DNA from 4 places in the Actinoplanes sp. 13 genome. Region 2 is predicted to be linked to each of the others. Evidence: riboswitches for the same ligand, from Rfam matches in the RefSeq annotation. Region 2 holds a riboswitch; each other region holds the start of a gene.
What was found. Region 2 has a riboswitch for cyclic di-AMP ahead of AC0NH5_RS23630 (coiled-coil domain-containing protein). Riboswitches for the same ligand answer to the same signal wherever they lie in the genome.
Positions count from the first base shown of each region.

Region 1: it holds a riboswitch for cyclic di-AMP, as region 2 does, so the genes downstream of both, AC0NH5_RS27590 (transglycosylase family protein) here and AC0NH5_RS23630 (coiled-coil domain-containing protein) in region 2, are expected to answer to the same signal.
Region 3: it holds a riboswitch for cyclic di-AMP, as region 2 does, so the genes downstream of both, AC0NH5_RS40135 (C40 family peptidase) here and AC0NH5_RS23630 (coiled-coil domain-containing protein) in region 2, are expected to answer to the same signal.
Region 4: it holds a riboswitch for cyclic di-AMP, as region 2 does, so the genes downstream of both, AC0NH5_RS20065 (C40 family peptidase) here and AC0NH5_RS23630 (coiled-coil domain-containing protein) in region 2, are expected to answer to the same signal.

Region 1 is NZ_JBVYOQ010000016.1:142,533-145,557, reverse strand. It holds gene AC0NH5_RS27595 (saccharopine dehydrogenase family protein) at 1-759, opposite strand, end outside; cyclic di-AMP (ydaO/yuaA leader) riboswitch at 953-1,116, shown strand; gene AC0NH5_RS27590 (transglycosylase family protein) at 1,101-1,682, shown strand; gene AC0NH5_RS27585 (YybH family protein) at 1,739-2,104, opposite strand; gene AC0NH5_RS27580 (LysR family transcriptional regulator) at 2,175-3,025, shown strand, end outside.
Region 2 is NZ_JBVYOQ010000012.1:161,165-164,189, forward strand. It holds gene AC0NH5_RS23625 (coiled-coil domain-containing protein) at 61-1,107, opposite strand; cyclic di-AMP (ydaO/yuaA leader) riboswitch at 1,114-1,247, opposite strand; cyclic di-AMP (ydaO/yuaA leader) riboswitch at 1,454-1,591, shown strand; gene AC0NH5_RS23630 (coiled-coil domain-containing protein) at 1,590-2,615, shown strand; gene AC0NH5_RS23635 (ABC transporter ATP-binding protein) at 2,638-3,025, opposite strand, start outside.
Region 3 is NZ_JBVYOQ010000041.1:46,777-49,801, reverse strand. It holds gene AC0NH5_RS40140 (sensor domain-containing phosphodiesterase) at 1-1,258, opposite strand, end outside; cyclic di-AMP (ydaO/yuaA leader) riboswitch at 1,630-1,754, shown strand; gene AC0NH5_RS40135 (C40 family peptidase) at 1,761-2,324, shown strand; gene AC0NH5_RS40130 (L,D-transpeptidase family protein) at 2,392-3,025, opposite strand, start outside.
Region 4 is NZ_JBVYOQ010000009.1:105,763-108,787, reverse strand. It holds gene AC0NH5_RS20070 (M56 family metallopeptidase) at 1-702, shown strand, start outside; cyclic di-AMP (ydaO/yuaA leader) riboswitch at 785-914, shown strand; gene AC0NH5_RS20065 (C40 family peptidase) at 931-1,899, shown strand; gene AC0NH5_RS20060 (ATP-binding protein) at 2,061-3,025, shown strand, end outside.

The DNA of each region.
Region 1 (3,025 bases), on a different contig from region 2:
CACACGGGTGTTGTAGGACGCCATGACGAACGGCGCGAGGTGCCCGCGCACGCTCGGATCCACCTCGGACGGGGCGAGAGTCAGCATGTCCGGCTGCCGGCCCAGATCCGGTTCCGTGGCCCGGTCGGGACTCAGCGAGTACGGGCTGGCGCCGATCTTGCGCAGTCGCTGGTCCTTCTTCATGACGTCGACCTGGTGGCGCATCGAGTCGATCGTGCCGCCGCTCACCCCTCCCCGCATGCTCGTCACCACCAGCGTGGTGTCCGTCAGTTCCCCCGCGTTCTCGGCCTGCACCTGCTGATGCAGCACGTACACCCCGATGTCGGACGGGATCGAATCGAAACCGCACGAATGCACGATCCGTGCCCCGGTGCGCTTCGCGATCTCATGGTTCTCGTCGATGCTGTTCCGTGCGAACAGGACCTCGCCGGTCAGGTCCACGTAGTCGGTGCCCGCTTCGGCGCAGGCGTGCGCCAGAGTCCGGCCGTACTTCGCGTAAGGGCCGACAGTGGTGATGACCACCCGCGTGCGGCCGGCCATCGTGGCCAGCGCATCCACGTCGCCAGCATCCGCCACGATGATCGGCCAGTCCACACCGAGGCGTGAGCGAACCGCCTCGAGCTTCTCGGCTGAGCGCCCTGCCAGCGCGATCCGGACGCTGGCCGGGGCGTGGGCGGCGAGGTGCCGTGCCGTAAGGACACCCACGAAACCCGAGGCGCCGTAGACGATGACGTCGAGGTCACGCTGTTGATCGCTCATGAATGCCGATTGTGCACCGTCACCCCTACTCGCGGGTAGCTCTAAAGTTTGCCGAGTTAGACCCACAAGAGGGGATTTGAGCCGTTAATTTGGGATCACAAGGTCACCTATCCCCGTGTAAAGGCTTGGCCGGCGTCGTCGGCCGGTGACCACCGTAGGCAGTCCGCAGTGGCGGACACCGTGGCCGGAACGCCGAGTCCAGCCGCCGACCACGGTCGAGAGAAAACACAAGGCATGGAGCGGGGGACCCAAGAGTTCCTCGGCGCTGATGCGCCTCGGGGTGAAGCCGCGTCCTCGCGGCCGGGCACCTCTGCCCGAACCCGACAGCTGACCTCGCAGGCGTGGAGGACAAGTTCATGATGCAGATCAAAAAGCGGGTTCGTCATGCCCTCGGCGTCGTTGCCGTCGGGCTTGCCGGGGCTGGAGCCGTCGTGATGCTCGAAGCCCCCGCCGCCGCCACACCGTCCCCGCGTTTCAGCGTCAACTGGGACGCGATCGCCCACTGCGAGTCCGGTGGGAACTGGAGAATCAACACCGGCAACGGCTATTACGGTGGCCTCCAGTTCAGTCGCGGAACGTGGCGAGCTTACGGAGGCACGCAGTACGCGAGGACCGCCAATCTGGCCACCAGGGCCGAACAGATCACGATCGCCGAACGCGTACTGCGCGGCCAGGGCATCGGCGCCTGGCCGCACTGCGGGAAACGCCACGCATACAAGCCGCAGCGTGCGTCCACCGTGCGGCGGTCGTCACCCACCGCGAGCGGCAACACCCGCGTTCACGTGGTGCGCCCCGGCGACACCCTCGCGGGCATCGCCAACCGGTATGACGTTCCCGGGGGCTGGCGTGCCCTGTACCGGGCGAATCAGGGTGTGCTGGACAGTCCGCATCGTCTGTACGCAGGTCAGCGGATTTCTCTCTGACTTCGGGTCGGCCTGCGGGGCGTCGTCCCACCCCGCAGGCCGGCGCGCCTGCCGCATCACCGCTGCGGCTGGACGAACTCCGGCTGATCGAGCACCCGCAGCCAGCTCCCGTCCGGCTGGCGTCGCGCCACCTGGGCCCGCGCCCCCGACCCGTCCTTCGGCGGCGTGGACGTCAACGCCAGGTCACCGCTGATCAGCGTGGGCAGCGGATCCTCCGGCTCAAGCTGCGGCATCTTCGGCAGCAGCTCATCCCACAGCTCCCGGATGGCCTGACGCCCTCGCGTCTGACTGCCCGGCGGAAAGGCCATCACGGCGTCCTCCTCGTAGAGAAGGGCGAGACCCTCGGCGTCTTTCGCGTTCGCACGCTCCACGAACAGCCGGGTCAGATCCTCAGGTTGCTTCGCCACATCACGATCGGTCATGTCTCCACCCTGCCGTCGGCGCAGTGAGAAGTCCAACGCATAGTTCTCATGGCATCTACAATCTTCGCTCATGGATCTGCGACAGTTGGAATACTTCATCGCAGTCGCCGAGACGGCCAACTTCACCCGCGCCGCCGAGCGCGTGCACATCACCCAGTCCGGGGTGAGCGCCCAGATCAAAGCCCTGGAACACGAGCTCGGCACCCGCCTCTTCGACCGCAGCGGCCGCACCGCGAGACTCACCCAGGCCGGCGAGGTCGCTCTCCGTCACGCGCGCGCCGCCCTCGACGCCGCCGCCGACCTCCGCGACGCGATCGACGACGTCAACGGCCTGATCCGCGGCCGTCTCACGATCGGCATGGTGATCGGCTGCGAGGTGGCACCCCTCTTCGACGCGCTCGCCGCCTTCCACCGGGACCACCCCGACATCGAACTTGAACTGGAGGAGGCGAACTCCGACACCCTGGTCGCCGGGGTGCGCTCCGGAAATCTCGACATCGCTCTGGTTGGCCTCGCCGGTAAGCCCCCGGAGCATCTGGCGGCCCAGGTGATCGCCACAGAACGCCTGGTCGCCCTCACTCCACCAGACACCGAGGCGGCGCGCCGGGGGCGATTGGCGGTGACTGGGCTCTCCGCGTACCCCATCATTTCTTTGCCCGTGGGAACCGGCATCCGCAACGTTCTCGACCAGGCCCGCGCCGCGCTCGACATCAATCCGGCGGTCGCCCTCGTGGCCACCTCACCGGACACTGTCGCCGGCCTGGCCCGGCGCGGCCTGGGCGTTGCGGTACTCAGCGAATCGATGGCGGCGGCCTACCCCGACCTGGTAACCGTCCCGATCGACGACATCGAGATCCCGGCGCTGCTGGCCCTCGTGTGGCAGGACCGCGGCAGCCCGGCGCTGGCGGCTTTCCTCCGCCA
Region 2 (3,025 bases):
CCTGCACCGACCAGCAAAAAAGCCCCCGCCCGAACCGGGCGGGGGCTTTTTCGGCGTTCTTTACAGCATCGACACGTGCACGTGGTCCGTGTGGTCGCTGGGACCGGAGTACGACCGCCACTCGCCGGTGGCCGGGAACCAGATCTGCTTGTACCAGATGACGTAGTAGATGCCGAGACGGTCGGCGTTACGCACCAGGAACGCGGTCAGGTCGTTGCCGTACCGCAGCATGTCGTTGTTGTGTGCCGACGAGAATCCGCTCTTCTGCAGCGACCAGTCACAGGCGCGGCCCTTGGGATGCTCGAACGGGCCGCCGGTGCGGTGGCAGCCGACGAAGCGTTTGAAGCCCGCCTTGCGGGTCTCCTTGTACATGTGCAGGGTGCGCTTGGTCACGCAACCGCCGGTGGTCGGGTCCTTCTCGGTGCAACCCTCACCCGAGAAGCCTCCGCTGCCGTTGCGCGGTGCCGGCGCCGCGATGGCCGACTTGGCGTCGACCAGGCCGTTCGTGACGGACCGGTTGATGCCGGTGCCACCACCCACCAGGTCGAGCTGGTTCTCGGCGGCGTCCTTCTGCTTCTGCAGCACGGTCAGCTGCTGCTGCTCGTTCTTGAGCTCGGCGTCCAGCCTGGCCTTGTTCTCGCTGATCTCGGCGATCGCCGTGTTCAGCTCGTGCAGCTTCTCGTCATGCAGCTTGTTGATCTCCTCCAGGGAGATCGCCTTGCTCATGAAGTCGTTCGACGAGCTGGCGTTGAGCAGGAAGCCCATGGCACTCAGATTGCCGGTCTGGTATTGCTGCCGGGCGATCGAGTTGACCTCGGGAATCAGGACGTCACGCCGGCCCTCGGCTGCTTTGATGTCGGCGGCCAGCTTCTTCTGGTTCTTGCGGGACGCGGCGACGGCGCCCTTCGCGGCGACGTAGCGCCGGTTGGTCGCCTCCATCACGGCCGACAGGTCAGCACTGCCCTCCTCGTCGGCGTTGGGCGAGTTACTTCCCGGTGCCGCGGAAGCCGTGGTGCCGGTGAGCAACGTGACCGGGGCCACGAGGAACACGGCAGACACGAGCGGCGCCAGGGCGAGTATCAGCCACCGGCGGGGACTTGCGGTCATCAACAGTTCCTTCCGTGTCACCGCCGACCGAGTTAGCTGACGGGTTCGGGACGGAAGCAATCCCTACCGCAAACTGCGGATTCACCCCAGTGACCTGGTTCCCCGGCTCACCTTTCACGGCGATTGGGCGGCGGCCTGCCGGCAACTCGGGGGCGGTGCCGTCCTGGCAGGACCGAGAGGAGTTTACCTGAGATATCGCCGCGCATCAGGACCCACTGAGCTGCGAAAAGTGTTACCGCCTAACGACATTCCGTAATGGTGTCACGTGGTGTGTCCGCGCAATCGCAGCGAGTACGAGAACTGTCGATCTGTCGATGAAGTGGGTATGGTCGGACCGGTTCCCACCCGGGGACCGCCGCCTAATCGCCCGTTGCGGCGAGCCGGGGAACCATATTTCCTCCGGGGTGAATCCGCAGTTTGCGGTAGGGATTTCCTTCGTCCCGAACCCGTCAGCTAACCCGGCCGGCGGCCGACGGAAGGAAATGTCTGTGCAGGAACACACTGCGCGGCGACGATTGGCGGCGGTAATGGCGCTGCTCGTCGCCGTGTGCGGGCTGGTCATCGTGGCGACGCCGGCGTCCGCGGCCCCCGGTGACAACGGCGACGACGGCGAGGGCGGCTCGAAGTCGCTGATCACCCAACTCGAGGACGCCACCCGTGGCTTCGTGGATGCCAAGAACAAGTTGAAGAAGTCCAAGGAGCAGCAGACCAAGCTCTCCGCGGAGCTCAAGCGCCTGGAGGCGGCGATCGGGCCGCAGCAGCAGGCGCTCGACGAGATCGCGCAGCAGGCGTACACGACGGGCCGGATCGGCCCGATGTCCGCCCTGGTCACCGCCGCTTCGAGCGAGACCTTCCTGGACCGCGCCGAGGCCCTGGGCGTGATCGCGGCGCAGCAGAACGCCGCGATCGCCGATCTCAAGAAAACTCTCACCGACCGGCAGCGCGCCAAGATCGCCATCGACACGGCCATTCGTGACCAGCAGAAGCAGGTCACCGTGATGGCCAACAAGAAGACCCAGGCGGAGACCGCGCTGGCGAAGGCGAACCAGGGTCAGGACGCCGGTGATGCGCCGTCCTCCGGCGGCGGAGGCAGTGCCAAGGCCGAGCCGGGACCGACCGGCGGTGGCTGCTCCGAGAACGACCCGACCAGCGGCGGCTGTCTCACCCCGGCGACGCTGCACGCGATGAAGCAGGCGAAGGCGGCCGGCTTCACGCGGTTCGTGGCCTGCTGGCGCGAGCAGAACAGCGGTGAGCATCCGAAGGGCCGGGCCTGCGACTTCGCCGCCGACAAGAACGGCTTCGGCGGCGACGCCACGGGTTCCAGCAAGACCTACGGCGACAACCTGGCGGACTACTTCATCGCCAACGCCGACGAGCTGAACGTGCTCTACGTCATCTGGTACCGCCGGATCTGGCTGGCCAGCAGCGACCGGTGGAAGTCGTACAGCGGGGCGGGCGGCGACCCGTCCAGCGACCATACGAACCACGTCCACCTGTCGGTGAACTAGCAGGTTGCCGGGAGTACGAGCCCTACTTGCGCATGTAGGCCTCGTACTCCCGCATCACCTCGTCGGTCGGCCCGTCGGCCCGGATCAGGCCGGACTCCAGCCAGATGCTCCGGTCGCAGGTGTCCCGGATCGACTGCTCGCTGTGGCTGACCAGGAAGACCGTGCCGGCCTGGGCGCGCAGCTCACGGACCCGCGCCTCGCTGCGGCGGCGGAACTTGGCGTCACCGGTGGCCAGCGCCTCGTCGATCAGCAGGACGTCGTGCTGCTTCGCGGCGGCGATGGAGAACCGCAGGCGGGCGGCCATGCCGGACGAGTACGTCCGCATCGGCAGCGAGGAGAAGTCACCCCGCTCGTTGATGCCGGAGAACTCGATGATCCCGTCCTTCTTCGCCCGCACCTCGGCCGGCGAC
Region 3 (3,025 bases), on a different contig from region 2:
CCACCGTCATGCCGAGGGAGGCCCCGAAGTTGGCCATCGCGCCGATCAACGCGAACCTCGCCGGGTCCGCGTCGCTGTCGGCCACGATGCTGCGGTCCAGCTTGATGATGTCGGGACGCAGCCGCAGGATGTGCTGCATCGAGGCGTAACCGGCGCCCGCGTCGTCGACGGCCAGCCGCACCCCCATGGCCCGGACCGTGCGCAACGCGTCCTCCAGGACCGCGTAATCGCTGATCGCGGCGTGCTCCGTCACCTCGATCACCACCCGGCGGGCGCCCTCGCCGAGAGCGGCGAGCAGGCCCGGGAGACGATCGTCGAGCAGCGTCTGCGCCGACAGGTTGACCGCGAGATAGGCCTGCGCCGGCAGCTCCGGCAGGCGCCGCCAGGCCAGCTCGACGGCACGCAGCTCCAGGTCGGCGCCGAGACCCACCTCCCATGCCTCGGCGAACCACACGTCCGGCGGCCGGTGCGGCTCGGCGCTGAACCGGGCGAGGGCCTCCATCCCGGCGATCTGCTGCCGGTCCAGGTCGGCGATCGGCTGCAGCACGACCTGCATCGCCTCGGGGTCACGCATCGCCTGCTCGATCCGGGTTCGCGCGGTCTCGTACCGCTGGCGCCGCTCGGCATCGGCGACGTTCACCTTCGTCTCGGCCGTGACGTCGGCGGTGAAGCCGCGGTACGCCACCACCCGCCCACCGCTGTCGCGGACGGCTGTCACGGTGCTGCTCAGGTGTCGTACCGAACCGTCCTGATGTGTCGCCCGGGTGAGCCAATCCTGCCGGCCCGCGTCGTCGGCGCCGCGGACCTCGCCGGCCTCGTCGATCACCTCCAGCACGCCGCGCCCGAGGAACTCCCCGGCGGGACGGCCCAGCAGGACGTCCACACCGTCACTGGCGTAGGTCAGCCGCATGGCCGCGTCGGTCTGCCAGACCCACCCGTGCGCGGTGTCGACGGCATCCGCGAACGCTTCCGCGGCCGCACGGGCCCGCGCCGCGAGCAGACGCTGGAGCCGCACCAGCCGAACGGTGGCCATCGCCGCGAGCGGTAGCCAGGCCACACCGATCAGCCCCAGCCATTCGTCCGGCTCCGGCGGCCCGCCCTCGCGAATGCTGTCCCACCAGTCCCACACGTACGAGACCAGGGAGATCAGCATGCTGGTCGACAACACCGCCACCGCGAACGAGACCACCCGGCGGGCGTGCAGCATCAGCGCCGCGGTGTCCTTCCCCGCGCCGTCGGCCGGCGTGTTGAACCTCATACCGGCCTCATCGGCGACCGGCGGAGGCGGATGAGGACTCGGCGCACCGGGCACCTCGGGGCCCGCGCCTTTCGTATGTTCTGCTTCACAGCGAAATGTCACCGCACGTGGCCCCACCAATCCCGTGCGCAACTGAACTCTTCGCGACGCCCTTCCAAAACGGACACCACCCTCTTGTTCGGTTACGCTGAGTGAGGTCCGAGCGGGGGCGATCAAGCTCAGATGTTGGCTATCAAGGGTGTGCGGCGGGCACACGCTCACCGCTCGTGACGATCCGGACCACGCCGAGCCCTGCCCCGGTCCGACGACACGAACCTGCGCGATCACCATCAGGCAGACGGGGGCAGGGACGGGGGAACCATTTCCGGTCCTCGAACGGCAGGCCGCATGCTGGCGGCCGGCCGGAGGACCTCGGGGTGAAGCCGCTACCCGCGGCCGGGCAATCCTTCCCGCCCGAACCCGACAGCTAACCTCGCAGGCGTGCCGGAGGGATTCCTTCACCGTGCACGAAAGCAACTCGAGCCGGCGCCCGCGCAAGCTGAGCACCGGCGCCATCGCCCTGTCCGTCGGTCTCGGCCTGTTCGCCGGTGGACTGGGCGCCCCGCAAGCCTCGTCGGCAGCCGTGGCGATCGCCCCGGCCCGGGCACTGACGCAGACCACTGTCTCCGTCAACCGCCCGGTGGCAGCCAAGAAGGTCGCCGTGAAGGCGAAGGCGGCCGGCCAGCGCGTCATCGCCGAAGCCGCCAAGCACAAGGGCAAGCGGTACAAGTACGGCGCGTCGGGACCGAAGCGTTTCGACTGCTCCGGCTACACCATGTACGTCTACAAGAAGGCTGTGGGCAAGAAGCTGCCGCACAAGGCCAATCTGCAGCAGCGGTACGGCAAGGCCGTCAAGAAGTCCAAGGCGCGGGCCGGCGACCTGATCGTCATCCGTAGCGGCTCGCGCGGTACCCACGCGGGCATCTACGCCGGTGGCGGCAAGATGTGGTCGGCGCCGCGCACCGGCAAGACGGTGACCAAGCACAAGATCTGGAGCCGGAACTACGTCGTTCGGCGTCTGGCCTGATCGGCGGCGGGTACGGCCGGGCGGCATCTCACGCCCGGCCGTACCCGTTCTGCCACAAGGGCAGCGCTCAGGTGCCTGGCCGCCGGCCGAAGGTGCGCACCGTCGTGCCCAGGCTCAACAGGTCGTACATGGCGACGGCGTCGCGATGCAGCAGGTTCACGCAGCCGTGCGATCCGCGCCGGGCGTCGTGCAGATAGCTCGTCGTCTCATGGAAGCCGATCCCGCCGACGAACCGCTGCCAGTACGGCAGCCACACCGCGTACGGGTCGGACCACTCCCGCTTCGCCCGCTTGTTGATCCGGTAGGTGCCCGCCGGGGTGGCGTGCCCCCGGTAACCGGACCGGATGACGGTCGGCCCGGCCACCACGCTCGTGCCCCGCAGGACCCACACCGTCTGCAGGGTCAGGTCGACACAGGCGGTGACCTCCCCCGCCGGACGGCATCGGCGCCGTCGATCCGGCGTGGAGCTCGCGGTGATCCGGCGGGCCACGTCGGCGGTCGTCGCGTCGGCCTGCCCGCCGGCCGGCCGGATCCCGAAGCGGCGCTGGAAGGCCCGGATCGCGGCGCAGTCCGCGGGCGACTGCCGGCCGTCGACGGTCACCGGCCCGTAGGCACCCAGGCTGCTGAGGTCTTCCTCGATGTCACGCTGCCACCGCCCGGTGGCGCACCCCGTGCTCGACGGCGCGGCGGCCGGCGCCTGC
Region 4 (3,025 bases), on a different contig from region 2:
GCCCGGCACCCGGAGACGGTGGCCGCACTCCTGTTCTCCCTCGCGGTGGCCGCCATCATCGTGATCCGGCTGCTGATCTCGCTCGGCAAGGTCAGCTACCGGGCCCGGGCCCGGCGCGCCCGGCACCGCACGCTGGTCGACCTGCTCGACCGGATGGAGCGCCAGGACGAGGTGCGCGTCCTCGACGGCCCGCTCCCGCTGGCCTACTGCGTGCCCGGCCGGTCCCCGCGCGTCGTGCTCAGCGACGGCGTCCTACGGGTCCTCGACGCCGCGCAGATCGACGCGGTCCTGGCCCACGAGCGGGCCCACCTGCGGCACCACCACGAGTTGGTGATGGAGTCGTTCACCGCCTTCTACCAGGCGGTCCCTCGGCATCTGCGGAGCAAGAAGCCGCTGGACGCCGTACACCTGCTGCTGGAGATGGTGGCCGACGACGCCGCGCGGCGCCGCACCGGGCCCCAGCCGCTGCGGGCCGCGTTGTCCCGCCTGGCCGACGCCGTCCCGCTGACCGAGGGGGTCACCGCGGACCCGGCGGGGGAGTCCCGGCGGCGGCGCCTGGCCCGCCTGGACGGCCCGGCGCACACGTCCACCCTGCTCACGGTGGCCGGCGCCGGTGCCGCAGCCGGACTGCTGGTGTTACCCACCGTGATCCTCGTGGTGCCCTGGCTGGACGCGGCCCTCAATGCGTGGCCGATCAGGTGATCCCGCGCTTCCAGTCACACCCATGATCCGAGTACGGTGGTGCCCGGTCCGGCAGCCCCCCGTCGTCCAACCCGGCCGATCTGACGGACCACCGCCTAAATGCGACACGCATGTCGGGGACCCAGGTAACCGGGGTGAAGCCGTGCAAACGGCCGGGTGTCCTTCCCGCCCGAACCCGTCAGCTAACCCGGTCGGCGGCTGAGCAGGAAGAAAGGACAACGCACCTACGTGAAACGTCTGCTGCGCGGGCTCGCCTGCGTCGTGGCCGCCGCCGGGCTCGTCCTCACCGGACCGGCCGCGGCCCACGCCGAGCCCACGCCCTCCAGTGTCGAGAAGCAGATCGACGAGGAGTGGAACAAGCTCGAACCCGTCATCGAGCAGTACAACGACGTGCACGGCAAGCTGATCAAGCTGCGCAAGCAGCAGAGGCAGCTGGAGAAGACCCTGGCGCCGCTGCAGGCCCAGGTGGACGCCGCGATGGTCGAGGTCCGTGGCCTCGCGGTCGACGCCTACATGCAGGGTCCGCCGAGCACGCTCAACGCGATGCTGATGAGCGGTTCACCGACCGGCCTGGCCGAGAGGCTCACCCTCCTCGACCAGCTGGCGTTCAACCAGAAGCAGTCCATCGCCGACGTGGCGCGGCTGCGTGACAAGTACGCCGCCGACAAGGCGAAGGTCGACCAGCTCGAGTCCGAGATCGCCGTCCGCGACACCGACCTGGCGTCGCGGAAGAAGACGATCGAAGGCGAGATCGACGACCTGCAGAAGCTGCGGATCCGGGCGTACGGCACCGCGGACGTCGACGACGGGCCGCTGCGCACCGGGCCCTGCCCGGTGACGTACACCAACGACAAGGGCGGTCGCGCGGCCCAGAAGGCGTGCGACCTGATCGGCAAGCCCTACGTCTTCGGCTCCAACGGACCGAACAGCTACGACTGTTCGGGCCTGACACAGGAGGCGTGGGGATCGGTCGGCGTCCACCTCGAGCACTACACGAAAGCCCAGTGGGGCTCGACGAGGTCGGTCAGCAGAGCCGAGTTGAAACCGGGTGACCTGGTCTTCTACTACTCGGACCTGCATCACGTCGCCCTCTACATCGGCGGCGGCAAGGTGGTGCACGCCCCGCACACGGGAGACCACGTGCGGATGGCGTCGATCGACCGGGGCCCGATCGCCGGCTATCGCCGACCAGGCTGATCAAGCCTGCTGCAAACGGTCGCGGTCGCTTTCGGGCCGCGGCCGTTTCGTCTTTTCTGGTACGCGCCACGCGTTCCGTCCCGGGGAAGGTCGCGGCCATCCATGCCCGCACCGGGCCGTCAGGCGCATCCCGCTCCCGGGCCGGGGCATAATCGCCTTCCATGAGCGACGCCTTGATCGACAGCCTCACCGCCGCGGTGCGGGCCCGCCCCGACGACCTTCCGCTGCGGCTGCACCTGGCCGAGATGCTGGTGGCCGCGGGCCGGGGCGCCGAGGCGATCGCTCACGCCGCCCAGATTCTCGCCCGGGAACCCGGCAACAGCACCGCCCAGCAGCTGATGGCGCGCGCTCTCGGCCCGGCCGCCCGGCCCGCCGATCCCACTCCGCCGCCGCCCGCTGCTCCCGTTCCGCCGCCGGTCGCCCCCACCGCGCCGCCCGCCGCTGCCGCCCCGCCGCCCGCTGCCGCCCTGCCGCCCGCTTCCGCCCCGCCGCCCGGCGGGTTCGACTGGGCGGCCCTGGAGGAGCAGTTCGGCGACGTCGTCCCGCCCCGGTTCGCCACCGCCGACGGTGAGCCCGACCCGGTCCGCAGCAACGCCGACCGGATGTTCGACGTGGAGAGCTCGACGATCACCCTCGCCGACGTCGGGGGCATGGCCGACGTGAAGAAGCGCCTGGAGGTCTCCTTCCTCGGCCCGCTGCGCAACCCGAAACTGCGCACGCTGTTCGGCAAGAGCCTCCGCGGCGGCCTGCTGCTCTACGGCCCGCCCGGGTGCGGCAAGACCTTCCTGGCCCGCGCGGTGGCCGGCGAGATGGGCGCCTCGTTCATCTCGCTGAGCATCACCGACGTGCTGAACATGTGGATCGGCTCCTCCGAGCGCAACCTGCACGACCTGTTCGAGTCGGCCCGCGGCCACGCGCCCTGCGTCCTGTTCCTCGACGAGATCGACGCCCTCGGCCACAAGCGCAGCCAGCTCCAGTCGTCCATGCGCACCGTGGTCAACCAGCTGCTCACCGAGCTGGACGGCGTCGAGGGCGGCAACGACGGCGTCTTCGTGCTGGCCGCCACCAACGCGCCGTGGGACGTCGACGCGGCCCTGCGCCGTCCCGGGCGCCTGGACCGTACGCT